One region of the Nocardioides sp. GCM10023255 genome, then DNA from elsewhere that is predicted to be linked to it. Evidence: predicted binding sites of a transcription regulator. Region 1 holds the regulator's gene; each other region holds the start of a gene.
What was found. Region 1 encodes LexA, which represses DNA repair genes until DNA is damaged. Its sites were predicted from a motif close to TCGAACANNTGTTCGA; they were not measured.
Positions count from the first base shown of each region.

Region 2: ACFO9I_RS19430 (DUF6504 family protein) is a predicted target of LexA. The motif match lies at 1,939-1,954, and genes of this name have one in related genera.
Region 3: recA (recombinase RecA) is a predicted target of LexA. The motif match lies at 5,733-5,748, and genes of this name have one in related genera.

Region 1 is NZ_JBHSHU010000001.1:73,011-82,746, reverse strand. Features, by position in the region: gene ACFO9I_RS00395 (alpha/beta fold hydrolase) at 1-685, opposite strand, end outside; gene ACFO9I_RS00390 (ATP-dependent DNA helicase) at 816-2,855, shown strand; gene ACFO9I_RS00385 (alkaline phosphatase family protein) at 2,931-4,232, opposite strand; gene ACFO9I_RS00380 (alkaline phosphatase D family protein) at 4,232-5,995, opposite strand; gene ACFO9I_RS00375 (phosphatase PAP2 family protein) at 6,079-6,843, opposite strand; gene lexA (transcriptional repressor LexA) at 6,986-7,708, opposite strand; gene ACFO9I_RS00365 (GNAT family N-acetyltransferase) at 7,831-8,652, opposite strand; gene ACFO9I_RS00360 (SDR family NAD(P)-dependent oxidoreductase) at 8,712-9,509, shown strand.
Region 2 is NZ_JBHSHU010000011.1:109,572-119,307, reverse strand. Features, by position in the region: partial or broken gene ACFO9I_RS19440 (DNA polymerase III subunit alpha) at 1-873, opposite strand, end outside; gene ACFO9I_RS19435 (SAV_6107 family HEPN domain-containing protein) at 991-1,428, opposite strand; gene ACFO9I_RS19430 (DUF6504 family protein) at 1,441-1,812, opposite strand; gene ACFO9I_RS19425 (hypothetical protein) at 2,027-2,488, opposite strand; gene ACFO9I_RS19420 (YbaK/EbsC family protein) at 2,577-3,050, shown strand; gene ACFO9I_RS19415 (ArsC/Spx/MgsR family protein) at 3,062-3,460, shown strand; gene ACFO9I_RS19410 (SigE family RNA polymerase sigma factor) at 3,567-4,061, shown strand; gene ACFO9I_RS19405 (hypothetical protein) at 4,058-4,954, shown strand; gene ACFO9I_RS19400 (DUF4126 domain-containing protein) at 4,979-5,602, shown strand; gene ACFO9I_RS19395 (hypothetical protein) at 5,612-7,045, shown strand; gene ACFO9I_RS19390 (phytoene desaturase family protein) at 7,069-8,376, shown strand; gene metF (methylenetetrahydrofolate reductase [NAD(P)H]) at 8,394-9,284, opposite strand; gene ACFO9I_RS19380 (polyprenyl synthetase family protein) at 9,363-9,736, shown strand, end outside.
Region 3 is NZ_JBHSHU010000010.1:147,766-157,501, forward strand. Features, by position in the region: gene ACFO9I_RS17320 (TerD family protein) at 1-388, shown strand, start outside; gene ACFO9I_RS17325 (DUF3037 domain-containing protein) at 410-799, opposite strand; gene ACFO9I_RS17330 (HipA family kinase) at 796-1,563, opposite strand; gene ACFO9I_RS17335 (PPK2 family polyphosphate kinase) at 1,560-2,405, opposite strand; gene ACFO9I_RS17340 (GNAT family N-acetyltransferase) at 2,470-3,186, opposite strand; gene ACFO9I_RS17345 (phosphoribosyltransferase) at 3,262-3,753, opposite strand; gene ACFO9I_RS17350 (regulatory protein RecX) at 3,774-4,523, opposite strand; gene recA (recombinase RecA) at 4,513-5,556, opposite strand; gene ACFO9I_RS17360 (hypothetical protein) at 5,812-6,774, opposite strand; gene ACFO9I_RS17365 (sensor histidine kinase) at 6,900-8,081, opposite strand; gene ACFO9I_RS17370 (response regulator) at 8,078-8,758, opposite strand; gene ACFO9I_RS17375 (hypothetical protein) at 8,736-9,188, opposite strand; gene ACFO9I_RS17380 (molybdopterin-dependent oxidoreductase) at 9,185-9,736, opposite strand, start outside.

The DNA.
Region 1 (9,736 bases):
GGCTGGTCGCGGCCAGTCCGTCGTCGCGGGCTCCGACCACGCCCTGCGCGCCGGCGTGGTGCATGCTGCGGGCCAGGTAGTCGCCGAGGGCGTCGGTGAACGCGGCCGCGTCCACGGGGGTCAGCAGGTCGCCCATCGCGGCCGCCACCTGGTCGGGCTCGGCCCGCAGGATCGGCAGGAAGTCCTCGGTGAGGTAGGCGGCGTACGCCTCGGGGCCCTGCTCCGCGGCGGTGTACTCGGCGCGGTTCTCCGGGGCCATCCCCTCGAACCAGTCCAGCCCCTCGACACCCTTGGGTGCCACGCCGGCCAGGGTCGCGGCGGCCAGGCAGCGGTCCGGGAGCTCGGCGGCGCAGGCGAGCGCGCGCGGGCCGCCACCGGACCAGCCCAGCGTCACGAACTCGCCGACCCCGAGGTGGTCCAGGATCGTCACCGAGTCGGCGACGTCGTCGACCACGCGCGGGGGACCGGCCGCCCAGGAGTAGGGCGTCGAGCGGCCGTACCCGGGCCGGGAGTAGGTCACCAGGCGCAGCCCGATCGAGCGCGCCACCTCGTCGAACGTCGGGTAGGGCACGGCGGCCGTGGGCGAGCCGCCGTGGTAGAGCCAGGGCAGGCCGTCGGGGTCGCCACCGGTCAGCACCTCCAGCACGCGCCCGTCGTCGGTGTGCACCTCGATGTGGTCCGTCACGATCTCCCCCTCGTCGTCTCGTGCCCCCCGCACCCTAGACCCGCGCCCCGACAACCGGGCGGACACCGGCGGACCCCGTGCCTGGGGACGGCCGCGGTCGGCTGTCCGTGCCCGCGGTTAGGGTTCTCGGGTGCCACCCACTGCCCCCTCGACCAGCCCCTCGACCAGCCCCGCGCCGACATCGGACACGACCGGGGCCGGTGGCGTGCGCGAGGTGCTGGGCGCGGCCGTCACCGCGCTGGGCGGCAAGCAGCGCGACGGGCAGGTGCAGATGGCCGAGGCGGTCGCCGAGGCGATGACCGACGGCCGGCACCTGCTGGTGCAGGCCGGCACCGGCACCGGCAAGTCGCTGGCCTACCTGGTCCCGAGCCTCTTGCACGACCAGCGCGTGGTGGTCGCCACCGCCACCCTGGCCCTGCAGCACCAGCTCGTCGAGCGCGACATCCCGCGCCTGGTCGAGGCGGTGGGCGCTCTGCCGGACTCGGGGGTCGACGCGTCGTACGCCGTGCTCAAGGGCCGCTCCAACTATGCCTGCCTGCACCGGATCCGCGAGGGCGTGCCCGACGAGCAGGGCGCCCTGGTGGAGATGCCGAGCGGGTCGATGGGCCAGAAGGTCCTCGAGCTGCGGGCCTGGGCCGAGGAGGAGGCGGAGTCCGGCGGCAGCGGCGAGCGTGACAACGCCCCGCGGCACACTGACCGCGAGTGGCGCCAGGTCAGCGTCGGCCACCGCGACTGCCTCGGGGCCGCGAAGTGCCCGTTCGGCCAGGAGTGCTTCGTCGAGCTGGCGCGCGAGAAGGCCCACCGCTCGCACCTGATCGTCACCAACCACTCGCTGCTCGCGATCGACGCGATCGAGGGGGTGCCGATGATCCCCGACTACGACGTGGTGGTCATCGACGAGGCCCACGAGCTCGTGCAGCGGGTCACCCAGGCCGCCACCGACGAGCTGAGCGCGAGCGACGTCGAGCGGGCCGCCCGGCGCTCGCAGCGGTTCGTGGACGGCTCCGAGGCCGACGACCTCGCCGACGCCGCCGACGCCCTGCGCGACGCGATCGCGGAGTCCGACCCCGGCCGCTTCGAGCGGCTGCCGCAGCACCTCGGCGACGCGCTGGTGCTGGTGCGCGACGCCGCGCGGGCCTGCCTCTCGGCGTACCCCAAGGAGAGCGACGCGAGCGACGCCGACGCGGGCCGGACCCAGGCCAGGGGGTCGGTGCAGGAGGTCTTCGCGAACGCCGAGCGGATGGCGGCCGACCTCGAGTCCGACGTGCTGTGGCTCAGCGAGGGAGGCGAGCGGATCCCGCCGCGGCTGTGCGTGGCGCCGCTGCAGGTGTGGGGCCCGATGCGCGACAAGCTGCTGACCGACAAGACCGTGGTCTTCACCTCGGCGACGCTCATGCTCGGCGGCGACTTCAGCTCGGTCGCGACCAGCGTCGGGCTCAAGCCCAGCGAGCGGATCGTCGACGGCCAGGCCGTCGGGGGTGCCACCTCCGAGAGCGCGCTGCCCTGGCGCGGCCTCGACGTCGGGTCGCCGTTCGACTACGGGCAGCAGGCGATCCTGTACGTCGCCCGCCACCTGCCGCCGCCGGGTCGCGACGGCCTCGGCAAGGCCCAGCTCGACGAGATCTGCGAGCTGGTCGACGCCGCCGACGGGCGCACCCTCGGGTTGTTCTCGAGCCGGCGTGCCGCCGAGGCGGCCGCGGAGGCGGTGCGCGAGCGGCTCCCGCACCTCACCACCTTGGCGCAGGGCGACGCGCAGCTCCCCGAGCTGGCCAAGCAGTTCGTCGACGACCCCCACACCTGCCTGTTCGGCACGCTCAGCCTGTGGCAGGGGCTCGACGTCCCGGGCGACACCTGCCAGCTCGTGATCATCGACCGGATCCCGTTCCCGCGGCCCGACGACCCGCTGATGAGCGCCCGCCAGAAGGCCGCCGACAAGGCCGGCGGCAACGGCTTCATGCAGGTCGCCGCCACCCATGCCGCGCTGCTGATGGCGCAGGGCGCCGGCCGTCTGATCCGCACCACCACCGACCGGGGCGTGGTGGCGGTGCTCGACCCGCGGCTCGCGACGGCACGGTACGGCGGCTTCCTCAAGGCCAGCCTGCCGCCGATGTGGACCACCACCGACCCCGCGGTCGTCCGCAAGGCGCTGGCCCGGCTCGCCGGCGGCTGACGGGCAGCCTCCGCGCACCGCAACGTCATGCGATCTGGGGGTCAGAGGCCACAGTTCGTATGGCGTCCGCGCTCCTCAGAGCCGCGTGTGCCCGTCCCAGCCGCCGCGCGGGGCGCCCACGCCGAGGAACGACGCGACCGTGGGGGCGACGTCGATCGTGTGCGCCCGGGCACGGTCGGTGACCCCGCGCGGCACCCGCGGGTGGCCGCCGGTGACGAAGAAGGGGATCGGCCGGGTGGCGGGATGGCCGTGGTTGCCCGGGATCGGGTTGTCGGTCACCGGGTCGGGGTCGCTGAAGCGCCAGCCGGCGTGGCAGTAGGCCACCACGTCACCGGCCTCCGGGCCAAGCCGCAGGCTCGGCTCCCGGCGGTCGTGCGCGGCCAGCACGCCCTCGTGGTCGTGGGCGATCGCCCGCATCCGGTCCACCGCCCGGTCCCGGTCGCGGGCGGGGCCGGTCCAGTAGAGGAGGTCGGCGCCGCCGTTGTCGGCGATCCGCACCCGGCCGGCGAGCAGCGGGTCCGCGTCCATCGGCGCCTGGAGGCTGACCACCTTCTCGGGGGTCGACCAGTCCATCGAGTGGTCGGCCAGCACCAGCAGCATCGAGTGCCGCCACCGGCCGGTGGCGCGCAGCATGTCGACGAAGCGCCCGACCTGGCGGTCGGTGTCGGCGAGGGCGACCCGCCGCTGCAGCCGCAGTGTCGTCCCGGTCAGGTCGGCGTGGCCGAAGCGGTCGACGTCGCCGAGGATGACGAACATGAAGTCGGGGTCGAGCTCGTCGACCATGGCGAGCGCGGCGTCCATCGTGAACCGGTCGGGTGCGTGCCCGGAGACGGGGACGACCGGCGCCGGCTCCCAGCGGTGCGTGGCGCGGGTGCCGAAGACTCCGTAGAGGTACTCCTTGCTCAGCACGGTGCCGGTGGTCAGCCCGTGCCGGTTGAGCCGGCCGATCACCGTGGGGGCCGCGATGTCGGTGGGCCGGTCCATGGTCCGGACCTTGCCGAGCTCGCGGTCGTGGATCGCGTTCGCGGGCACGCCCGACCGGTCTGGCCGGACCCCCGTCATCATCATCACGTGGTTGGGGATGGTCTCCATCACCGGCAGCGAGGCGGCCCGGGGGAGGTGCAACCCGCGCTCTCGCAGGGCGTGGAGGTTCGGGGTCAGCAGGGCGTCGATCTCGTCGGGGCGGCAGCCGTCGACGACCAGCACGTAGGCCCGCTTGCGGTGCCTCGGGCGGCGGCGGGCAGACGCGCTCGCGGCGCCGGGCAGGCTCGAGAGCAGCAGCCCGCCGGCGCCGGCGGAGAGCAGGGCGCGGCGGCCGGTCCGTGCCTGCTCGAGGCCGGCGGCGAAGGTGCCGGCAGCGCGGTCGGGTCCGCACATCAGGAGCCCACCGGGCCGTCGACGGACTCGACGCGTCCGGTGCCGGTCCGGGTCGCCCACGACGTCGACCAGGTGATCGGGGTGTCCCGGTCGGCCCGGTCGCCGATGACGAACCAGTCCATCTGGGCGCGCTCGGCGGTCAGGTCGAGCACCGAGAAGCCGTGGCTGTCGAAGTCGAGGTACTTCACGTGCCGGTTGTTGGCCTTGATCGCCTCCTCGACCGGCACGCTGGTGGTGCGGGCGGGGGAGCCGGTGATGTCCTTGAGGTTGTTCGATGTCACCGAGGTGCACACGAACTCCACCCCCGCCGACTCCCCGAGCGGGTAGGTCGAGGCGTCGTACGGCAGCTCGGCCGCCCAGCCGGAGTGGATGTCGCCGGTGATGAAGAGCGCGTCGCTGACCCGGTGCCGGCGGATGTGCGCGAAGACCTCGCGCCGGTCGTCGGTGTAGCCGTCCCACTGGTCGACGTTGTACGGCGCCCCGTCGGCCGGCAGCAGGCCGGTGGCGTCGTTGACCGGGTCGACGAGGTCGTCGGGGACCGCCCCGAAGTTCACCGGCGCGATCATCACCGGGTTGCCGACGACCTTCCACTGCACGGCGTCGTGGGAGAGCGAGTCCTGGAGCCAGTCCATCTGCCGGCGGCCGGTGATGGTGCGGTCCGGGTCGCTGACCTCGGGGTCGGGGTCGGGCACGGGCGTGGGGGCGACCGGCTGGACCTGGCGGTCGCGGTGGGTGCGCAGGTCGAGCATGCTGAGCTCGGCGAGGGTGCCGAAGCGCAGCCGGCGGAAGAGCCGGTCGCCGTCACCCACGCGGACGCTGCCGTCGAGCCGGGCCGGCATCCACTCGTCGTACGCCCGGTGCGCGCGTGCCCGGCGGTCGCGGTAGCTGCCCTCGCCACCGGCGCCGCGGCCGGGGGTGTGGTTCTCCGCGCCGTCCCGCCAGGCGTCGTTGGCGGTCTCGTGGTCGTCCCAGGTCACGACCCACGGGTACTTCGCGTGCAGGTCCTGCAGGTCGGGGTCGCGCTTGTACTGCCCGTGCCGCTGGCGGTAGTCGGCCAGCGACACCATCTCGTGGGCGGGCTGGTGGCTGCGGATGTCCCGGTCGTCCGGGCCGTAGCCGTACTCGCCCGGCCCGTACTCGTAGAGGTAGTCGCCGAGGTGCACCACCGCGTGCAGGTCGTCGCGGGCGGCGAGGCCGCGGTAGGCGCTGAACCAACCGGCCTGGAGGTTCGCGCAGGAGACGACGCCGAAGCGGAGGTGGTCGGGGGTGGCGTCGTGGGCGGGGGCGGTGCGGGTGCGCCCGACACGGCTGGTGCGTCCGTCCCAGCGGAAGCGGTAGTGGTACCACCGGGCGGGCTGGAGCCCCTTCACGTCCACCTTGACGGTGTGGTCGCGCTCCGGGCCGGTGCCGAAGCTGCCGCTGCGCACCACGTGGCGGAACTGCGCGTCGGTCGCCACCTCCCACTCCACGCGCACGCGCGGCCCCTTCCCGGAGCCGGGGGTGCTGGCCGGGGTGGGGGTGACCCGGGTCCAGATGACCACCGCGGTCGGCAGGGGGTCGCCGGACGCGACGCCGTGCCGGAACGCGCCACCGCCGTCACGGGCCGCCGCGGCCGCGGCCGGGGTCGACGTCACGCCCGGTGCGAGGCCGGCGAGGACGCCGCCGGCCGCGCCGGTCGCGAGGAGGGTACGTCGCGGCAACGGCCGGGCTCGCAGGGGCTCGGCTCGCAGGGGCCGGGGGGTGGCGGCGCGTGGGGTGCTCACGCGTCCTCAACGGGCGGGACCGGGCAGGGGTGACGGGGCGCGGGGTGTGAGCACCGTCAGTTCACCCGGGCGTCGCCCGGGGGTCAGTCGGCTGTGGCCGCGGCGGAGCCCTGGGCGGTCGTCAGGCTGTCGAGCTCGCGGTCGAGCTCGTCGTCGTCGACCGGGGCGGGCATGCCCTCGGCGGCCAGCCACCCGGCGACCACGACGAGCCAGCCGACGACCACGTCGATCACCCAGTGGTTGCCGGTGCCGACGATGACGACGGCGGTACCGGCGGCGTACAGCCACCCGAGCACGCGCAGCCAGTGCCAGCGGGCGTGCCGCTGCAGCGCGATCGCGACCCACAGCGCCCAGCCGGCGTGCAGCGAGGGGAAGGCGGCCAGCTCGTTGGTGAGCCCGCCGAGGCCGCGCGGGGCCGACGCGTCGGCGCTCCACCAGCCGTCGGCGGCGTGCAGGCTGAGCACGTCGACGTAGCCCTGGATGAACCGAGGCGGGGCGGTCGGCATCAGCAGGTAGGCAACCAGGCCGATGATGGTGCCGATCGCGAGCGCCCGACGGGCCGGGATGTAGCAGCGCGAGCCGAGCCGGTAGAGCCAGAGCAGCACGGCGGCGGTGACGACGTAGTGGAGCGTGGCGTACCAGTAGCTGGCGATCAGCCCGATGACGTCGTTGTCGGTGAAGAGGTGGTTGAGCGGCACCTCCCAGTGGATCCCGAGGTGCCGCTCGATGTGGAGCAGGTCGTGGGCGCGGGCCAGGGCGGGGCCCATGGCGGCGTCCGCGAAGAGGCGCGAGAGGCTGTAGGCGACCCACAGGGTCAGGACCAGCGCCAGCTCGAGGACACCGCGCACGAGACGTGGGTATCGCTTACGGATACCCACGATCGCGGGAATGCTCGGGATGCTCACGGGTCCACTTTCAGGTCAGGCAGGGCACACTGCCATCAAGTATGCCCCTGACCGCCCCCTGATTCCCGTCATTATTACCTCGGGGTCACATCCGCCGCAGGACCGCGGTCACCTTCCCGAGGATGGTCGCGTGGGTGCCGTCGATCGGCTCGTAGGCGTCGTTGTGGGGGAGCAGCCAGACGTGGCCGTCCTTGCGCTGGAACGTCTTGACCGTCGCCTCGCCGTCGATCATCGCCGCCACGATCTCGCCGTTCTGCGCGGTCTGCTCCTGACGGATGACGACGTAGTCGCCGTTGCAGATGGCGGCATCGATCATCGAGTCGCCAGAGACCTCGAGCAGGAACAGCTGGCCGTCGCCGACGAGCTGCTTGGGCAGCGGGAAGACGTCCTCGATCCGCTCCTCGGCGAGGATCGGGCCACCGGCCGCGATCCGGCCGAGCACGGGGACGTACTGCGCCGCGGGCACGGCGTCGCCCACGCCGGTCTCGTCGTACATCGTCTCGTCGGCCGCCGAGATGGACCGGCGGGCGGCCATCACCTCGGGCAGGAACACCTCGATCGCGCGGGGCCGGTTGGGGTCGCGCTTGAGGAAGCCCTTCTCCTCGAGCACCTTGAGCTGGTGGGCGACGCTGGAGGAGCTGGTCAGGCCGACCGCGTCACCGATCTCGCGCATGCTCGGCGGGTAGCCGCGCTTCTCGATGGAGTTCCTGATCGTGGTCAGGACGCGCTGCTGGCGCGGGGTGAGGCCGGTGGCGTCCGGCGGGCCGTCGGGAAGCTGGGTGACCTTGTCGGACTTCTTCGTGGCCATGCGGCTGCCTCCAGGCTCTGCGGCGGACGCTCCGGGGCGCCCCGGGCGAGTGGGGACCACGCTAGCCAAAACGGCTGGGTGATTCAAACATCTGTTCGAAGGCGTGTCGCGGGTCGGGCGGGTCACGATCCGGCGGGGATCCACACGTACTGCGGCATGGTGCACACCTCGACGTAGCCGAGCCGCTCGTAGACCGGGCGACCCATGCGGCTCGCGACCAGGATCGACTCGTCGCACCCGCGCGCCCGCCCCGCGCGCAGCAGAGCGGCCGTGACGGCGTACCCCACGCCGCGCCTGCGGGCGTGCGCGAGCGTCGCGACGTTGTAGATGCCCGCGGTGCGTCCGGTGATCCACACCGAGCCGCAGCCGACCGGCTCGCCGTCGAGGCTCGCCACGGCGTGCACCAGGCAGGCCGGGTCGAAGACGGTCATCCAGTCCCGCAGCGGTGCAGCGAGGGAGCCGGGGATCTCGAAGACCTCGCACATGAGTCGCGCGACGTCGCGGTCTGATGCCTCGGTGCCGAGCGCGATCTCGAGCCCGGGCACCGCGCGCGCCTCGGGGTCATCGAGGTCGGCGGGGTCATCGGGGTCGGCGGGCTCGTCCGCGGTGATCGCGACGTGCATGCCCGGGCTGTCCTCGCGCTGGGCGCCGATCCCGGTGAGGGCGCGGTCCAGCGCCTCGGACCAGGTCGAAGGTCCGCACCACCACAGGAACGGGAGCCCGGCCTCGACGAACGGGGCCACCGTGTCCTCGACGCGTGCCCGCTCGGTCCCGGGCGTGAAGCGGGCGCCGACGACGTCGTTGAAGAGCGGGTGCGGCAGTCCGCTGCGGAAGCTCGTGACGTCGGGGTGGGTGCCGGTCGTGACCAGGGGGGAGGTCGCCAGGACGCGGTGGAACTCCGCGAGGTTCCTCTCGACGGCGTCGGCGCGCGGGTCGGTGGTCACCGTCGGAACGTACGACGCGACGGGCCGTCGCCGCATGACGCATCTGGTTGACTCCGGCCATGTCCTTTGCCTCGAGCTGTGTCGTCACCGGTGGTGCCCGCGGGATCGGGCGGGGGATCGCCGAGCAGATGGTGGCCCGCGGCCACGCCGTCGTCGTCACCGACGTGGACGGGCCGGCCGCCGAGCGGACGGCCACCGAGATCGGTGCCGTGCGCGGCCTCGCGCTCGACGTCCGCGACCCGGCGGCCCATGCTGCGGCGGCCGCCGAGGCCACGCGCCACGGCGCGCTCACCGCGTGGTTCAACAACGCCGGCGTCGGTGACGACGGCACGCTCTCCTCGCTGTCCGAGGAGGCGGTGCGCCGGCTGGTCGAGGTGAACGTCCTCGGCACGCTGTGGGGGATGCGCGCCGCGCTCGATGCCTTCGGTCCCCGCGGAGGGGACATCGTGAACACGGCGTCGCTGTCGGGGTTCGGGCCGGTGCCGGGCTACAGCGTGTACGCCGCCACGAAGGCCGCGATCGTCTCGATCTCGATGTCGTGCGACGTGGAGACACCCCGGGGCGTGCGCGTGCACGCGCTCTGCCCGGACGGGGTGCAGACGGCGATGCTGGACGGCCAGGACCCGGACGGGATCGGGGCGGCGCTGGTGCATTCCGGCGGGCGGATCCTCAGCGTCGACGAGGTCGCCTCGGCCGCTGTCTCGCTGATCGGCACCTCCCGGGTCGTGCGCTCGGTGCCGGGCTGGCGCGGAGGCGTCGTCCGGGCCTCGGCGCTCGCGCCCTCGGTCGCCGCGCGCGGGCTCGGGCTGTTCGTCGCCCAGGGCCGGCGGGCGATGAAGCGGTCCGCCTCCTCCTGACCCGTCCCGCCAGCAGGGCAGTTCGCGCTCCTCTCCTCTGCTCCCACGCTCGGGCACGTCCGACCGCCCGCGAACTGCCCGGCGCTGGGGTCTCCGGCCGTCCTCCACAGGCCGGTGACCTGCGGGTTCCCCGCTCGTTGAACCTCCACTAGCGTGCTTTCCGGCGCCCGGTTGACGGGGTTTTCGGGTGCTGGTTCTCGGGGAAGGATCTGCGCGTGCATCGCTCT
Region 2 (9,736 bases), on a different contig from region 1:
CAGCCCGGCGAGGCGGCTGATCTCCTCGGCGACCTCGGCCATCTCCTTGCCGGACTTCAAGAACCCCTCCGCGTTGCCCCGATCGACGTGCCGGCGATCGAGCGCGACCAGCCGGCGGGCGGCGTCGAGGACGTCGACAGTGGGGGCGTCGCGACGGTCGGCGTAGCGGACCGCGTTGGTGAGCACCGTCCCCAGCCCGGCCCGGCGGGCCGCCCCGGCCATCCGGGCGGCGTGCGGGGTGGTCCCGGGCCCCCAGCCGGCACCGGACGCGCCGAGCCGGTGGGAGACCAGCTCGACCAGGAGGTTCTCCCGGGGCACCCGAGCCCGCCACGGCGCGAGCACCGTCTCGGCGAGGTCGTCGCGGCGGCGGGTGGCGGCGACCCCGAGCTCGGAGGCCGGACCGAGCAGCACCACCAGGTCGCCGGACCCGAGCAGCTCGGCCACCTCCGGCAGGCCGGGGTCGAGCACCGGGACCCCCCGCTCCCCGGCGAGGTGGGTGGCCGAGACCAGCCGGCACACCGCCGCCCACCCCGCCCGGCCGCTGGCCAGCAGCGTCACCCGGGGCAGCCGCGGGTCCCGGAACGCCCCGCCCCGCACCGGGGTCCGGGGGCGCCCGGCCCGGGCGACCTCGTCGGACGACGTCGTGGTGAGCGTGGGCCGGTGGGCGAGGTCGACCCCCAGCACCGGCCGCACGCCCGCCGACAGGCACGCCTTGGCGAACTTCACCGCGCCGTAGGTGCCGTCGCGGTCGGTCAGCGCCAGGGTGTCCATCTCGTGCTCGACGGCCCGCTCGACGAGCGTGTGCGGGTGGGACGCGCCGTACTGCAGCGAGTAGCCCGAGGCCACGTGGAGATGGGGGAAGGGATCGGGCACGGGTCGCCTCCTGCGCACTCAGCCGGCTCGACCCTGACTGTTTTGTCGAACACATGTTCGAACACCTGAAGTCTACGCCTCCCCGGGGAGACGTCAACTCGGCCCGGAGGCCGAGGCTCAGCCCACGTGCCGCACCACCTGGGCGCGCGCCGGCGCGTGCGGGACCAGGCCGAGGCACTGCTCGACGACGGCGAGGAAGCGGTCGGAGTCGCGCACCAGGTCGTCGGCCTCGCGCTCGGTGACGGCGCGGGTCGAACCGGCCTCGGCCGCGGCTCGCTTGCCGGCGCCCGCCGCGAAGAACCGGGCCCACTCCTCGAGCTCGGGGGCCACCTCGGCCAGCAGCACCCAGGCGTTCTTCTGCGGGCGGCGCCGCGCCGGCGCCGGGTGCGCCCGGGCCGCCAGCAGGGCGGCCGCGGCCCGCAGCGCCGCCACGTGGGCGCAGGCGTAGCGGGCGGGCACCTCGGTCGCCGCCATCGCCTCGCTCAGCGACTCGGCCGAGCGGGCGAGGTAGGAGTGCGTGGTGGCCGGCAGGGCATAGGGGTTGGGGACGCTCATCGACTCCACCCCTCAGTCCACGCAGCCGACGAGCTGCCAGCGACCGTCGGACCAGTCGAAGGAGAGGTCGAAGACCCCGCCGCCGTCACCCTCGCCGGACCCGGCCGCCGGGCCCATGCCCCGGCCGGCCTCGACCCGCCAGAGCTCGCGCTCGACGAGGAGGTCGCCGGCCGCAGCCACCGACCCCGAGCCCCCGAGCGGGACGTCGTCGGAGCCGACCGCCGCCCGCACCCCGGACGACTGCCACCACGGCGACGTCTCCACCCAGTGCGCGACCACGGCCCGCACCTTCCACAGCCGCCCGCGCCACAGGAACTGCTCGGGACCCTCCACGCCCGTCACCCAGCCCTTGCGGACCTCCACGGGGTCGTCGTACCGCCTCATCTGGCCGCCACCTCTCACACACCCTCGACCCCGGACACCGACCCCGGTCCCGCGTCGACCGGCCGTGGGTCACCCCCGGGCCGGCCCGGCGGGGACGGGGTCGAGATCGTCCCCGCCGAGCGGGGTTCGAACGCGTGTTCGAACACCCCGAACGCTACACCTCGGCACGGACAGTCCGTCAAGAGATCGCCGGCGCCCTCGGGCGCCGGCCGCGTCACCGCCGGGTGACGGGGTGCGAGGAGAGCCAGACGCCGCGGATGTAGGCGCTGGTGTCGCGGTGCCAGAGGAAGAACAGCAGGGCGGCGTCGAGCACCACCGAGACGACGGTGAGGACGATGAACAGCGGGGGCGGGTCGCTGCGCAGCCCGGCCAGGGTCGCGACGGCCATGAAGCCCACCAGCGCGGTCAGCGAGAGCCGTGCCCAGCTGTGCCCGCTGCGCAGGAACACCGCCAGCACGCCCGCCAGCAGTGCGAACACCACGAAGAGCACGATCGCCACGGGCACGAACGCCGGCGGCTTGAGGTCGCCCGTCGAGTCGGGGTGCCCTGCCGCCCACGAGCTGACCAGGTCGTCACGCAGGATGACCGTGAGCAGGGCCGTGAACCCGCTCAGCAGGACCAACCCCAGCAGGACCCAGGTCGCACCGCTCACCGAGCGCGGCTGCTGCCGACTCATCCAGTCTCCTCTCAGGCGCCGGACCACCGGCGCACGCACCACGAAAACCCACCGGACCGGTGGCCTCGCCTCTGGCTAGGGTCGCAGTATGACGACCGAGCACCCCACCATCACCCTATTTCGAGACGAGCACCGGCGCCGTGGCGGCCAGGGCGAGATCGTCATTCTCCCCGACTCGGTCCACACCGCCGCACTGGCCGCCGAGGCACTGGGCTGCGAGGTGGGCGCGATCGCCAACAGCCTGCTCTTCGACGCAGGCGGCACCCCCGTGCTGATCCTCACCTCGGGCGCGCACCGCGTCGACACCGCGAAGGTCGCCGAGCGCATCGGCGTCGCGGAGCTGCGGCGCGCGAAGCCCGAGTTCGTCCGCGAGCACACCGGCCAGGTCATCGGCGGCGTCTCCCCCATCGGCCACCCGGCGCCGGTGCCGACCTACCTCGACCCCTGGCTGCGGAAGTACGACGTGGTGTGGGCGGCCGCCGGCCACCCCGCCGCGGTGTTCTCCACGACGTACGACGAGCTGGTCGCCCTCACCGGCGCCACCGAGACCGACGTCGACTGAGGGCCCGGACGATGGAGATCTGGCTCAACCCCGCCTGCTCGAAGTGCCGTGCTGCGACCGCGGAGCTCGACGCCGCCGGCGTGGAGTACACCGTGCGCCGCTACCTCGACGACCCGCCGACCGCCGCCGAGCTCGGCGAGGTGGTGGCGAGGCTCGGGCTCGAGCCCTGGGACGTCGCCCGGCCGAAGGAGACGCGCGAGGCCGGCATCGACCTGCCCCGCGAGCCCGACCGCCGCGCGGCGTGGCTGGAGGCGATGGCCGCGCATCCGGCCACCATCCAGCGCCCGATCCTCACCGCCGCCGACGGCACCACCGTGGTCGGCCGGGATGCGGACGCGCTGGCCCGCGTGACCGCCGCCCAGGGGACTGCCCAGGAGTCGGCCCAGGAGTCGGCCGGGAAGGCCCACTGACATTCCCGGGCGGCGCTGCGAACCTCAGGGACCGCGGGCGGCGTACAACGGGTAGACCGCTGCCCACCCGTGGCGCGGCGCCCATCTCGGACCGGAGGCTGCCCACGTGCGACGCGACCAGCGTGAGCAGGAGTTCACGGAGTTCTTCTCGGTCCACGGCCCCGGCCTGCGCCGCACCGCCTACCTCGTGGTGCGCGACTGGCACCTCGCCGAGGACCTGACCCAGCAGGGCATGGCCAAGCTGTACGCCGTGTGGTCGCGGACGCGGCCGGCCACCCGCACGGCGTACGCCCGCAAGGTGGTCGTCAACGAGTGCCTCTCGCACCTGCGCCGACGCCGTCCCGAGAGCCCGACCGACCAGCTGCCGGACCGGCCGGGCGAGGAGCCGACCACCGGGCTGGACCTCGGCGCCGCGCTGGCGGTGCTGCCGGCGCGGCAGCGCGCGATCGTCGCGCTGCGGTTCCTCGACGACCTCCCGGTCGCGGAGGTCGCCGAGCTGCTCGGCGTCGCGGAGGGAACCGTCAAGAGCCAGACCGCGCGCGCCCTCGGGACCCTGCGCACCCACCTGCCCGAGCTCATCGCCACCGAGGAGACCCGATGACCGCCGACGACCTCACCACCCTCCTGCGCGAGCACGTCGCCCGCGACGAGCCCGGCCACCTCCCCGACCCGGGCCCGGCGGTCCGCGCCGGTCGGCGGCGGCTGCGCGGACAGCGCCTGGCCGCCGGCGCCGTCGCCGCCGTCGTCGTGACCGCGGCCGGCGTGGCCGTCGCGCAGGCCCTGCCGGATCCGGGCGGGGACGGCCCGACGACCGCCATCGACCCGGCGACCCGTCGCGCGCTGGCCGACTACGACGCCCAGCAGATGCCCCGGCTGCTGGAGGAGCACGCGTCTACGGTGTTCTCGCGCAGCGTCCCGGACCTGCCGGCCGGTGACTTCGGGGCCTTCGACGGGCAGGGCAACGAGCTGCCGCCGAAGTGGTACGACAAGGCCAGCGGCATGTCGATCTCCTACGGCGGCACCGGGGACCACCGCCTCTCCGTCGACCTCAGCCACGCCCGCAGCGAGGCCGAGGGCAGCTCCCGCGAGAGCTGCGCGAACGACGTGCGGTCCCACACCTACCTGCGCTGCGAGGTCACCACCACCCCGGACGGCGACCTGGTGATCGAGCGGCTGGCCGCGCTGCGCGAGCTCGCGCCCGGCGACGGCTGGATGCTGGTCCGCTCGGACCGCCTCGACCGGGGCGACCCGGGCCGGCTGTGGTTCGAGCGCAGCGTCAAGGTGATCCACTCCGAGACCTTCCTGACCTACGTGAGGGAGACCGTGCACGCCCCCGACCTGGGCTCGGCGCAGGAGGAGCTCCGGGTGCCCGTCGACGACCTCGCCGAGCTCGGCACCGACCCGGTGCTGGTGATCCCGGAGCCGCCGGACAACCCCGGCGAGTGCGGCCCGTGGACCCTCCCGAGCTCGGGCGTCAGCTACCCCTGCGACTGAGTCCGCGTCACCTAGACTCCGCGCGTGGACTCGCTCGCACTGGCGTTCTCGAGCGGCTGGGCCAGCGGGGTGAACTGCTACCTGGTCGTGCTCGTGCTCGGCATCTCCGACCGTCTCGGCGGGTTCGCCGACGTCCCTGACGCGCTCGGCCGCTGGGACGTCCTGGCGGTGGCGTTCCTCCTCTACGCCTTCGAGTTCGTGGCCGACAAGATCCCCTACGTCGACTCCACGTGGGACGCGGTCTCGACGGCGATCCGCCCCACCGCCGGCGCCGTGGTGGGCGTGCTGATCGCGGGGCAGGCCGACTCCCTGGACGAGGCGGTGCTCGGCGTGGTCGGCGGCGGGACCGCGCTGCTCTCCCACCTCGCCAAGGCGGGCGGACGGCTGGCCCTCAACTCCTCACCGGAGCCGGTCACCAACATCACGGCCAGCATCGCCGAGGACGTCGTGGTGCTGGCGGTCGTGTGGTTCGCGATCGAGCAGCCCCGGGCCGCTGCCGCGATCGCGGCGGTGCTGCTGGCGGCCGGGCTGCTCCTGCTGCTCCTGCTCGCGCGGCTGGTCCGGCGCGGCTGGCGCCGGTGGCGGCGCCGCCGCGACCCGCGCCCGGGCAGCGGGATCCCGGTGGCCGGCCCACGCTCCCCTCACTAGCGTCGAGACATGCAGCCGCCGACCGACCTCACCGACCCGGGCACCCGGGCGCGGGTGACCGCGCGCCTCGGTGAGCTCTTCGCGGGCCGTCCGGTCCTCCTCGGGCCGGGAGTGCTCGCCGGCTTCACGCCTCTCGTCGGCTGGTTGCGCGAGCTCGGCTGCCCGGTCCTGGTCGTCTCGACCAGCCGCGGCGCCGGGCCGGTGCCGGCCGAGGGCGAGTGCGTGGTGGTCGAGGTCGCGCCGCCGCCGACGGCGTCGGTGACCGACGAGCTCCGCGTCCACGACCGGTTGGCCCACGACCTGCCCGACCACGTGGTGGCGGCCGTCGAGGAGCTCGACCCGCACCGACGCGGGATCTGGTCCACGAGCCCGTTCGTCACCACCGACGAGCCGATCCTCGGGCGTCCGGTCACGGGCGGCCGGCCGGCGTCGTTCCTGGCGCTCGAGGACAAGATGCTGGCCGACGAGGTCTGGGCCGCCGCAGGGGTCGCCCACGCGCCGTACCTCATCGTCCCCGCCGACGACGGCGCCCTCGCCGCCGCCACCGACCGGGTGGCCGGGCCGCTGGGGGCCGTCTGGTCCGGCGACGCGCGCGACGGCTTCAACGGCGGCGGCAACTACGTGCGCTGGATCCGCGACGGCGGCGACCGGGCAGCAGCCCTGGGGTTCTTCCGGCCACGCTGCGACCGGGTGCGGGTGATGCCGTTCCTGGACGGCGTGCCCTGCTCGATCCACGGATTCGTGCTCCCCGACGGCACCGCCGCGCTGCGCCCGGTCGAGATCGCCATGCTGCGCGACCCGGTGCGCCGGCGGTTCGTCTACGGGGGGCTCGGCACGTCGTGGGACCCACCGCCCGCGGACCGCGAGCAGATGCGTGACGTCGTGCGCCGGGTCGGGGCGCACCTCCAGCAGGCGCACGGCTACCGCGGCGCCTTCGGGGTCGACGGCGTCCTCACCGCCGACGGGTTCCGCCCGACCGAGCTCAACACCCGGATGTCGGCGGGCGCGACCACGGTCGCCGAGGTGGACCGCCGGTTCTTCACCTTCCTCCAGGCGGCCCTCGTGGCCGGCGTGGACCCCGGGCTGACCGTCGCCGACCTCGAGGGGCTCGTCGACCTGATGGACGCCGAGCGGGTCGGCAGGGCGGTCGCGTTCGGTGAGGGGGTCGGCGTCGGCGGCAGCTTCTCGCACCCGGTCCGCTGGGACGGTAGGGAGCTCGTCCGCACCTCCGCCTCCGGTGCCGGGAGCACCGTGGAGATCGCCGACACCCCGACCGGCTTCTTCGCCAAGCTCGACCCCGGCGTGGCGCTGGCGCCGGGAGAGCGGCTGGCCGAGGTCAACCTCGCCCTGCTGCGTTTCGTGGACCGCGAGCACGGCACCGGCTTCGGCGATCTCGAGGCGGCCCCGGACCTGCGCACCGCGGGAGGCACGGCGACGCCGTAGCCCGGGCCGTAGGGTGTGGCGCCATGGCGCGGGTCGTGGTGGTCGGTGGCGGGTTCGGCGGCCTGGCGGCGGCGGCGCGGCTGGCCAAGCTCGGCCACGAGGTCACGCTGCTGGAGCGCTCGGAGAGGCTCGGCGGCGCGCTGGTCGAGGAGACCGCCGACGGGTTCGCCTGGGACGCCGGCCCGCACGCCGCGCTGCTGCCCGCCGTGGTCCGCGACCTGTTCCGCAAGTCCGGCAGGCCGCTCGAGCGCGAGCTGGAGCTCGTGCCCCTGGACGTCATCCGCGAGCACCGCTTCGAGGACGACACCTCGGTCCGGCTGCCCGGTGGCTCGCGGGCCGCGCAGATCGCCGCCTTCGACGCCCTCGAGCCCGGGCTCGGCCGGCGCTGGGCCGACCACGTGTCGGCGTACGCCGACGACTGGGACGTGCTGCGCCAGGGCTACCTCGAGCGCCCCTGGCGACCCGACGACCTGCCCCGCGACGTCGCGGCCCGGCTGGACAGCCGCGAGGTGATGCACAGAAGGCTGCGCCGGACGTTCAAGGACGAGCGGCTCCGTCTCGTCGCCGGCCACCCGTTGGTGGCCGAGGGCCACGACCTGCGCAACGTGCCCGCCTGGCTGGGCGTGACGGCGTACGTCGAGCAGCGGTTCGGTGCCTGGACCGTGACCGGTGGGATGGGCGTGCTCGCCGAGGCCCTGGGGCGCCGGCTCGAGACCCGCAAGGTGCAGGTGGCCACGTCCACCGAGGTCATCGACCTGGTGCTGCGCGGCGGGCGGGTCGCGGCGGTGGCGACCGCCGACGGCGAGGTCGACGCCGACGTCGTGGTCTGCGCGATCGACCCGCGCCGGCTCCCGGCCCTGGCGGGCTTCGTGGAGCGCACCATGCCGGCGATCCCCCCGGTGGTCGCCCACGTCGGGCTGGAGGGGCCGGTGCCCGACCTGCCCCGCGAGGTCGTCCTGCACGGGGACCCGATGCTGGTCGTGCGCACCGGTGGCCGGGCGCCGGCCGGGCACGCCGCGTGGACGGTCCACGGCCGCGGTCGCCTCGCCGAGGACATGCTGCGCGCCCTGGCGCGGCACGGCATCGACGTGCGCGAGCAGGTCGTCGCCCGGGTGGACCGCTCGCCGCGCGACCTGGTCGAGCAGTGGGGCGGCTCGCCGCTCGGCGTGCTGTGGCAGGGCCGCGCGACCGTGCGCCGCCGGCTGGGCCCCGGCACGCCTGTCCCGGGCGTGTACGCCGCCGGCGCGCACGCCACCCCGGGGGCCGGACTGGCCTTCGTCGGCCTGTCCGCGGCGCTGGTGGCCCAGGCCGTCGGGCCCGCGGAGCGGTAGCGCGGCGGGCCGCCGCCTCAGACCGTGACGTTGAGGGCGGAGAAGATCTCGAGCGTGGCCCTGGAGCGGTTCAGCGTGTAGAAGTGCAGCCCCGGGGCGCCACCGTCCAGCAGCTCGTCGCACAGCTCGGCCGCGACCGCGATCCCCTCGGCGCGCACCGCGGCCGGGTCACCGTCGTGGGCCGAGATCCGCTCGACCACCTCCGTGGGCACGTCGGCACCGATCAGCTCACCCTGGCGACGGATGGCGTTGAGGTTCAGGATCGGCATGATCCCGGGCAGGATCGGCACCTCGACACCACGGTCGCGCACCCGCTCCACGAGGCCGAAGTAGTCCGCGGCCCGGAAGAACATCTGGGTCACCGCGAACTCCGCGCCGGCGCGGACCTTGGCCACGAGCACGTCCGCGTCGTGGTCGAGGGACTCGGCGGTCGGGTGGCCCTCGGGGAACGCCGCGACGCCCACGGTGAACTCCCCGCGCTCCTTGACCAGCTCCACCAGCTCGCTGGCGTAGGTCAGCCCGCCCGGCGTCGCGGTCCACGGCGCCCGCGGCCCGTCGCTGGGGTCGCCGCGCAGCGCCATCACGTGCCGCACGCCCGCGGCGGAGTAGGAGTCGAGGATCCGCTCGAGCTCACCGCGGGTGTGGCCGACGCAGGTCAGGTGCGCCATCGGCGTCATCGAGGTCTCGCGCACGATCCGCTCGGTGAGCCGGACGGTCGAGTCACGGGTGCTGCCTCCGGCGCCGTACGTCACCGACACGAAGGTCGGACACAGCGGCTCGAGGGCGCTGATCGCCCGCCACAGCTGCTCCTCGCCCGCCTCGTCCTTGGGCGGGAAGAACTCGAAAGAGAACGAGCGTCCTCCCGTGCGGATGAGCTCCCCGATGCTCTGGGCGCGGTCCTCGGTCATGCCCGGAAGTCTAGGTTCAGGGGCGCGGTGGCCGGGGCGTTGTCCACGAGGCAGGCGGCCGTGGCTACGCTCGTCGGCGTGACGAGCAGCGGGTGGGACAGTGCCGGGTTCCGGGACCGCGTGCAGGCCACGCTCGACGCGTTCCTCGACGAGCAGGCGGAGCGGCTCGCCCCCCTCGGCCCCGACGCAACCCGGCTGCTGGACGAGGCACGGGCCTCGGTGTCCGGCGGCAAGCGCTTCCGCGCGGCCTTCTGCTACTGGGGCCACCTCGCGGTCTCCCCCGACGTCGCGTCCCGGCCCGACGAGGAGGACGCCCTGATCCGGGCGTGCGCGTCCCTGGAGCTGCTGCACGCCAGCGCGCTCGTCCACGACGACCTGATGGACGCCTCCGACACCCGGCGCGGCCGCCCCGCCACGCACCGCCAGTTCGAGGCCGACCACCGCAGCGCCGG
Region 3 (9,736 bases), on a different contig from region 1:
CGACCTCGCCTTCTACAACAACCTCCGGACCCGGGACGGGTCGGTGGTGCACCTCGGTGACAACGTCACCGGGCGGGGCGAGGGCGACGACGAGGTCATCACCGTCGACCTCGGCAGCGTGTACACCAAGGTCGACACGATCGTGTTCCTGGTGAGCAGCTACCAGGGCCACACGCTCGAGTGGATCAACAACGCCTACTGCCGCATCACCGACGAGCACGACGTCGAGCTGGCGCGCTTCACGCTCACCGGCGGCGTCCCGCAGACCGGGCTGGCGATGGCCAAGCTGGTGCGCAACGGCGACCGGTGGCTGCTCCGGACCATCGGTGAGGGCATCGCCGTCAAGGTGCCGACCGAGTCGCTGAGGGCGCTGCGCCCCTACCTCTGACAGACCGTCAGCGAGCCGCGGTCAGCTGACCAGCTTCTCCAGCAGGTGTTCGAGCTGGCGTGCCGGGTCGGCGGTCACGCCGCCGTGGACCGGACCGGGCTGGATCACGGTGCTGCGCGGCGCCTTGATGAAACCGAAGCGTTGGCCGATCGGTCGGGCCGCCGCCGCGCCGCCACGCTCGTCGCCCGCGCAGACGCCCTCGACGAACGCCAGCGCCTCGCACACCTGGTCGAGGTCGAGGCCGGGGTCGAGCGCCGCCAGCCGCTCGCGGTCGACCGCCCACGCGACATCGAGGTAGTCACTCACCTGGCAGTAGACGACCACCCCGACGTTGAGGAACTCCTCCCGGTCCACGCGCGGCACGCAGCGGAGCACGACGTACTGGTAGGCCAGCCTGGTCGAGGTGCTCATGCGCCCACCCCCGCCGGAAGCCACTGCCGGGTCGCCAGCCGCGCGGTCAGGAACGCCACGTACGCCGCACGCACGGCGTCCGCGGTCTCCGCGCCGGGGACCGGCTCCAGCCACTCGTCGGGCACCTCGGCCAGCACCTCCGCGAGGACGGACTCGTCGAGCAGGGCGCGGATCCGCTCGTCCGCGGCAGGCAGCTCGGCCGCGTGGGAGCCGAGCACGTGGTCGCTGGGGTCCCACGGCTGCGCGGCGAACCGCGCCGGATCGGTCACACCCCCGGACCACGCGTGGTGGAAGTACAGCGACGCGCCGTGGTCGATCACCCACAGGTCGCCGTGCCACAGCAGCAGGTTGGGGTTGCGCCAGCTGCGGTCGACGTTGGCGGTGAACGCGTCGAGCCACAGCACGGTGGCGCCGACCCCCTGACCGGCGGGCAGGTCGCCGTCGTACCCGAACGCGCCCGGCAGGAAGTCCACTCCGAGGTTGAGCCCGGCGCTCGCGTTGAGCAGGTCCTGCACCTCCTCGTCGGCCTCGTAGCGCGCGATCTCGGGGTCCAGCTCCAGGGCGACCAGGCGCGGTGTCCGCAGCCCGATGCGGCGCGCCAGCTCACCGACGACCACCTCGGCGACGAGCACGCGCAGCCCCTGGCCGGCGCCGCGGAACTTGCAGACGTAGGTGCCGAGGTCGTCGGCCTCGACGATGCCGGGCAGGCTGCCACCCTCGCGCAGCGGGGTGACGTACCTGGTGACGGAGACGGTCGCGCTCACGAGACGGGTGCCTCGTGGATGAGACGCTTCGTCTCGGCCTCGACGTCGAAGTCGGCTACCGGCCACTGCGGGTCCATCCTGCGCAGCGTGTCGTAGAGGAGCCGGCCGATGGCGAGGTTGCGGTACCACTTCTTGCCGCTCGGGATCACGAACCAGGGCGCGTGCTCGGTGTTCGTGCGCTCGAGGGCGATCTCGTAGGCCTCGCGGTAGCGCGGCCACTGCGCACGCTCGTCGATGTCGCCGGGGTTGAACTTCCAGTGCTTGCTGGGCTTCCCCAGCCGCGCGAGCAGCCGCTCCTTCTGCTCGTCCGCCGAGATGTGGAGCATGCACTTCACGATCGTGGTGCCGCTGTCGACGAGCTCGCGCTCGAAGTCGTTGATCGCCCCGTAGCGGCGCTCGATCTCGTCGGGCTCGGCCAGCTCGCGCACCCGCCCGATCAGGACGTCCTCGTAGTGCGAGCGGTCGAAGACGCCGATGTAGCCGGGCTCCGGCAGTGCCCGACGGACCCGCCACAGGAAGTCGTGCTCCCGCTCCTCGTCGGTCGGCGATTTGAAGGAGGTGATCCGCACGCCCTGCGGGTCGACCAGCCCCACGGTGTGCCGCAGCACCCCGCCCTTGCCGGAGGTGTCCATGCCCTGCAGCACCAGCAGCAGGCGGCGCCCGGAGCCGGACCGGCCCTCCGCGAAGAGTCGTTCCTGGAGGTCCGACAGCTCGTCCCCCAGCGCGAAGAGAGCGGCCTTGCCCTTCTTCTTGCCACCCGTGAAGCCCGGCGAGGTGTTGGTCTCGATGGAGGTGAGGTCCACCGGGCCCGCGGGCAGGCGGAAGGGGTACTCGTCGGTCATGCGGGCCATCATGTCGGGTCTCGACGACCTCGACCACCGGAGGGTGCGGCTCGACCGACGGGACTCACCCCAGGACCCGGCGCACGTCGAGGCTGCAGCCCACCACCGTGCCGACGCTGCCGTCGCGGTGCTGCTCGTCGAACCTCAGCTCCTCCGCGAAGCCGGCCTTCGCCAGGATCCGCAGCGAGGGTGCGTTGCGATGGTCGGGGGCAGCGAAGAAGGTGGGCGCGTCGGGGAAGCGACGGCGGGCGCGCAGCATCCAGGCCCACAGCAGGCGTACGCCGAGGCCGCGACCCACCCAGGCCGGGTCACCGATCGCGTACTCGACCCCGATCGCGTCCCGGGCCGGGCCGGGGACGGCCGCGTCCGGGTGGTCGCCGATCCGGTGGTCCTGCACGAATCCCACCGACCGGCCGTTGACCTCGACCACCCACATCCGCGTCGGGGTCATCCCGTCGATGCGCGGGGCGTACGTCGCCTCGACCGCCTCGCGGGTGGGCTCACCGTCGACGGCCCACCAACGACGCACGTGCTCGGTCGCACACCACCGGGCGACGTCGGCGAGGTCGCCGTGGGTCATCGCCCGGAGCGAGACCACCCGCTCGTGGTCGATCGCGAACTGCTTGACCCCACCGGAGAGGTCGACCGGTACCGGCAGCGCGTGCACCGCCGCGCAGGTGCGTCTCGCCGCCTCGGCCCAGGACTCCCCCGCGCGCACCACGCCGGCGAGGTCGTGCCCCCGGTCGTGGACGACGACGCGCATCCCGACGTGCTCGGCCACATGGGTGAGCGTAGGCCGATCCACGCCTGAGGGGCAGCACCTCCCTCGGACGCCGGGCGCCCCGAGGCCGGTGGCTCAGGCGGGGGCGCCGCCGGCGCGCTCGACCAACGGCGGCTGGGAGGACCACGGGAAGTCGATCCAGGCCGACGTCCGCCGCCAGGCGTAGTCGGGCTTCACCACCGACCGCGGCTTCTCGTAGACCACGGCGGTGCGGGCCTCGGCCACGTGGTCGGCGCAGAAGTCCTGGACGATCTCGAGGGTGCGCCCGGTGTCGGCGACGTCGTCGGCGATGAGCACCTTCAGGCCCGACAGGTCCACCACGTCCGGGGTCGGCGGCAGCATGATCGGCATCTCCAGCCGCTGGTCCTCGCCGGTGTAGAACTCGACGTTGACCACGGCGAGGTTCTTCACCGCCAGCGCGTAGCCCAGGCCCATGCCGAGAGCCAGGCCGCCGCGGGCGATCGAGAGGATCAGGTCGGGGTCGAAGCCGTCGTCGACGACCTGCTGGCCCAGGTCACGCACGGAGGCGCCGAACGCCTCCCAGGTCAAGGTCTCCCGGTCGGTCATGACGGGAGTCTGCCGGATCGTCAGAGGCCGGGGCCGGCGAGGTCCTCATCGTGGTCGCGGCCGCTCGCAGCGAGCTCCTCGCGCACCACGGCGAAGGCCAGGCCGGAGCCGTAGCCCTTCCTCGCGAGCATGCCGACCAGGCGCCGGGTGGCGGTGGTGTCGTCGACCCGGGCCAGCGAGCGCAGCTTCTTGCGCACCAGGGCGCGCGCCGCCTCCTCCTCGGCCGCCGGGTCGATCTCGTCGAGGGCCTCGCGGGCGACCTCGTCGTCGACGCCCTTGCGACGCAGCTCCTGGGCGAGCGCCCGGCGGGCCAGCCCCTTGCCCGGCTGCCGGCTGGCGATCCACGACCGCGCGAACGCCTCGTCGTCGACCAGGCCGACCTCCTCGAAGCGGTCGAGGAGGCGGGTCGCGATCTCGGGTGGCACGTTCCTGGCCGCGAGCTTGTCGTCGAGCTCCTTGCGGCTGCGGGCCTGGCCGGTCAGCTGGTCGAGCAGGATCTTGCGGGCCACCGACTCGGGGTCGGCCTCCGGGCCACCTTCCTGCGGGTCGGGCGGGGGCGGATCGGTGCGTCCGCGCCCGGCCCGCCGACGGCCCGACCGGGCACCGCCGCGTGACGACCCCCGCTCGGGCATCTCGGTGTCCGCCGGGGCGGGCGTGGACGCACGCTGCGTCCACGCGTCCACCCCGGCGGTGACGTCACCGGCCCACGAGGGTGCGGGTCGGTCGTCGTCGAAGCCCGACGAACGGGTGCTGCGGGGCTCAGAAGTCATCGACGCCCAGCGGGTCGGCGGGGACCTCGGCGTCGACCGTCGGGCCCACCCCGAGCTTCTCGAGGATCTTCTTCTCGAGCTCGTTGGCCAGGTCGGGGTTGTCCCGCAGGAAGTTGCGGGCGTTCTCCTTGCCCTGGCCGAGCTGGTCGCCCTCGTAGGTGTACCAGGCACCGGCCTTGCGGACCAGACCCGCCTCCACGCCGACGTCGATCAGGCCGCCCTCGCGGCTGATGCCCTTGCCGTACATGATGTCGAACTCGGCCTGCTTGAACGGCGGGGCGACCTTGTTCTTGACGACCTTGACGCGGGTGCGGTTGCCGACCATGTCGGTGCCGTCCTTGAGCGTCTCGATGCGGCGCACGTCGAGGCGGACCGAGGAGTAGAACTTCAGCGCCCGACCACCGGTCGTGGTCTCCGGGGAGCCGAACATCACGCCGATCTTCTCGCGCAGCTGGTTGATGAAGATCGCGGTCGTCTTGGAGTTGTTCAGGGCACCGGTCATCTTGCGCAGCGCCTGGCTCATCAGCCGGGCCTGCAGGCCGACGTGGCTGTCGCCCATCTCGCCCTCGATCTCGGCACGGGGCACCAGGGCGGCCACCGAGTCGATGACGATCAGGTCGAGCGCACCGGAGCGGATCAGCATGTCGGCGATCTCGAGCGCCTGCTCACCGGAGTCGGGCTGGGAGACCAGCAGCGCGTCGGTGTCGACACCGAGGTTCTTGGCGTACTCGGGGTCGAGGGCGTGCTCGGCGTCGATGAACGCCACGATGCCGCCGGCGCGCTGGGCATTGGCCACCGCGTGCAGGGCGACCGTCGTCTTTCCGGAGGACTCCGGGCCGTAGATCTCCACCACGCGGCCGCGGGGCAGGCCGCCGAGCCCGAGCGCCACGTCGAGCGCGATCGAGCCGGTCGGGATGATCTCGAGCGGGGCGCGCGTCTCGTCGCCGAGCCGCATGACCGAACCCTTGCCGAACTGGCGCTCGATGTTGGCGAGCGCGGTGTCGAGAGCCTTGTCGCGGTCTCCACCAGCCATGTCGTTCTTCTCCTTCGGGGGCTTGCCCGCCCCGCGTCGTGGTCGCTTCGTCTGGGATGTCGTCGTCGTGTTCATCGTCGTGCGAGACGCTAGACGGGACCGCCGACAGTGCCGGTCCGGGGCCGGACTGCTGGGGACGACGTCGACCTGCGCGTCACCTGTGGAACCACCCTAGCCCGAACACGTGTTCGACTCACGCAGGTGCGGTGGGCGTGTCGTCCACCCGCCGCCCGGCCCCCGCACCCGGCCCCAGGCTCAGCCGCCGCACAGCTGGCGCTGCCGCTCGCGCCGCGCCGCGTGGTAGGCGTCGAGCTCCCGGACGCCCTGCCTCCAGCTGGCCAGCCACATCTGCGTCGCCGCCGCCGGCGAGAGGCGCCCCGACCGGAGCATCTCCATGTCGTGCACGTGGTGCTCCCAGGTGTCGATCGACGTCCGGGCGGTGTCCAGTGTCGTCCGGTCGTGGGCCACGACGCGACTGCAGGAACGCAGCGCCGCGGGCGCGTCGGGCAGCCCCTCCGGTGCCGGGCAGGCCCCGGCCCGGACGGCCAGGCTCCGGTCGGCGGCCCGGAACCGGGCCAGACGCTGGTGCGCGCCGACGCGGGTCTGGTTCCAGAACTGCGTCGCCTGCTGCAGGCTGATGGCGCCGGAGACCAGCTGGTTCATGGCGCCCACGTGCACCTCCCACTGGTCCAGGGCGGGCGCGGCCGCTTGCAGCACCCCGTGGAGGGCCGCAGCGGCATCGGCGCACTGCTCCTCCTGCTGCTGCGCGGCGGACGTGGTCGGGTCGGTCGACGGGGTCGGGACCGCGCGTGACGCGGCGGCGTTCGCCGGATCCCGCGACGCCCCCTCGGACCCCGCCGCGGCAACCAGCCAGACCAGGGCCACGACCAGCATCCCGGCGAGCGCACCCGCGAAGAACGCGGGGCTCAGCCACCACCGGGCCGTGCGCTGCGGCTCCCCGGGTACGTCGACGAGAGCCCCGTCCCAGTCCGCCTCCCAGCCCTCGTCCCACTCGGGGTCCTCGTCCTCGGGCGGGTCGTCGTAACCGTCCTCGCCCCGCCCCGGGTCGCCGGCCGGCGCCGGCACGGCGTCGTACCGGACGTCGTCCCCCACCGGGACGTCGTCCTCGTCCGTCCACGCGTCCTGGGCGTGGTCGCCCAGCCACGCCGACGGCTCGTCGGTGCCGTCGCCGTGGTCCGAGAACCCCCGTTCCTCCACGGCTCCACTCTTCGTCGATCCCGGCCCGGGCGAACCCCCCAATTGGGCGATTCTGGTCACTGGGCGATCGCGGCCACCGGGGCGATTCCGGAGCCGCGGCGTCGGTGGGCGCGGCGTACGACGGCTCAGGCGGGGTCGGCGACCGGCTCGCGCGACGACTCCCCCGGCACCCGTGGCAGCACCACCCGGAACCGGCACCCGGCCGCGGCCGGTCCGTCGACGACGTTCTCGACCTCGACCTGCCCGCGGTGGGCCTCGACGATGCCCTTGACGATGGCCAGGCCGAGCCCGGCGCCGCGGGCGTGCGAGGAGTCGTCGGGGTCGGGGGTGCGCGCCGCTCCCCCCTGCCAGGCCACGTCGAAGACGCGCGCCATCTCCTCGGCGGTCAGGCCGCCGCACCCGTCCACGACGCTCAGCTCGACCCCCTCGGCCACCGCGCGCCCGTGGATCTCGACCACCCCGTCGGCCGGGGTGTGCCGGATCGCGTTCATCACCAGGTTGGAGACGACGCGGGAGAGCCCGGCCGGGTCGGCGGTCACCTCCACGCCCGCCTCGACCGTCCCCCCGAGGCGCACCCGCCGGGCGCGCGCCACCGGGTCGGCGCCGGCGATCGCCTCGCTGACCAGGTCGCCGAGCACCACCGCCTCCGGGCTGAGCCGCAGCACCCCGGCGTGGATGCGGGAGAGCTCGAAGAGGTCGTCGACCATCCGCACCATCCGGTCCACCTCGGCCCGGATCTGCCGGTGGTAGCGGGCGGGGTCGGTGGCCAGCCCGTCCTCGAGCGCCTCGGTCATCGCGCGCATCCCGGCCAGCGGCGTACGCAGGTCGTGGGACACCCACGAGACCAGCTCGCGACGCGACTCCTCGAGCCGGGCGGCCCGGACGCGCGCCTCCTCCAGGCGCTCGCTGGTGCGCGCCAGCTCCTCGGAGAGGGCCTGGAACTCGCTGGGTCCCCGGCTGCCGGCGATGAAGCGCCCGTGCTCGGCCATCCGCCGGGCCTCCTCACGCAGCGCGGCGGACCAGCGCACGACCGCGGCCCCGAGCGCCAGGGCCACCGCCACCGCCACGACGCCGGCGACCAGGGCGACGAGGCTCACCACGCCCCAGTCGTGGTCGGAGATGAACATCAGCTCGGAGGTGGCCAGGACACCCGCCAGCACCGAGAGCACCGCGACCAGCGCCACCAGCCCGAGCTGCCAGCGGATGGAGCGGTGCCGCAGCAGCCAGGCCGCACCCAGCCCGACGGCTCCCACGGCCGCCGCGCTGGCCGCGGACACCAGGACGATCTGGAGCTGGTCCGAGCTCATCCGCCTGCCTCCCAGCGGTAGCCCACGCCCCACACGGTGAGCAGGCGCTCGGGCCGAGTCGGGTCACGCTCGACCTTCTCGCGCAGCCGACGCACGTGCACCGTCACCGTCGACCGGTCCCCGATCGACCACCCCCACACCTGCTGGAGCAGGTCGTCGCGGGAGAACGCGACCCCCGGGTGCGCGACCAGGAAGCGCAGCAGGTCGAACTCCCGGGCGGTCAGCGCCAACGGGCTGCCCGCCCGGGTGACGGTGTGGCGGGCGCCGTCGACGACCAGGTCGCCGTCGGTGAGCAGCTCGGGCGCCGCGGGCGCGGTCTCGGTACGCCGCAGCACCGAGTCGACCCGCAGCGCCAGCTCGCGGGGGCTGAACGGCTTGGTCACGTAGTCGTCGGCGCCCAGCTCAAGACCGACCACGCGGTCGGTCTCGCTGCCCAGTGCGGTCAGCATGATCACCGGCACGTCGCCGGTCTCCCGCAGGCGCCGGCACACCTCGAGCCCGTCGATGCCGGGCAGCATCAGGTCGAGGACGACGAGGTCCGCGGGTGCGTCCCGCATCGAGGCGAGCGCCGCCTCACCGTCCCCCACGTCGAGGACGTCGTGGCCGTGGGCGCGCAGGTAGGACACGACCACCTCGCGCACGGTGTGGTCGTCGTCAACGACCAGGACCCGGGACACGTGGCCTCCTTCCCCGGCTCGGGCCGGCCGCCGCGCGTCGGGCGCGGACCACGGTGGCGACGGCCGCGGCCACCACCACCAGTGTGGCAAGGACGAGCCAGCCGGCGACGTAGGGACGGTCCAGCAGCGTCGGGTTGTCCGCCCGCGCCCCGAACCGCCCGAGCACCGGGACCGCCAGCAGCGTCACGCTGCCGAGCACGACGAGGGCGACCGTCGCCGGGCCGCGGGCCGCCCACGGCAGCGCACGGGCGCCGATCGCGGCGAGGGCGACGACCAGGGGGGCGAGCACCACGTCGTGCAGCACGACCCCGGCGGCGAGCCAGGTCGCGGCGTCCACGATCCGGCTGGCGTCCTGGCGGCTCAGCAGCAACCACGCGCCGTACGCCCCGAGCAGCACGCCGACCGCGCCCGTGACCAGCCGCGCGGTCACGTCTGCACCTCGAGCCGGCGTACCCACTTGGTCTGGAGCACCCCGGGACGGTCGGGCGCGATCAACCGGCACGGGTAGCCGTGGTCGATCGCCAGGGTCTCGCCGTGGAGCCGCAGCGCCAACAGGGTGCGCTCGTCGTCGGCGAATCCCGACTGCAGCAGCGTCTGGCGGTAGGGCCCGCTCTCCTGCAGCGAGACGACCAGCACGTCGCTCCCCCGCGGCGCACCGACCAGGTCGAGCAGGTCGCGGACGCGCACCCCGGTCCAGGTCGCGCCGGCGCTCCACCCCTCGACGCACGCGATCGGCAGGCTGTGGGTGGTCTGCTCCATGGCCTCGAGCCGGGCGCGGTCCAGGGTGACCTCGCGGTCGGCGTACGCGACGGTCAGGCGGTACGACGGGTCGGTGGCGGTCGCGGTCACGCCGGCGGCCCGGGCGGACTTGTTGACCGGCACCCCGCCCGGCCCGTCGCCCGAGCGCACGCCCAGGACCGACACCCGGCGCAGGATCGGCACGGTGCTGCCGGCGGTGGCCAGCACCGCGACGCCTGC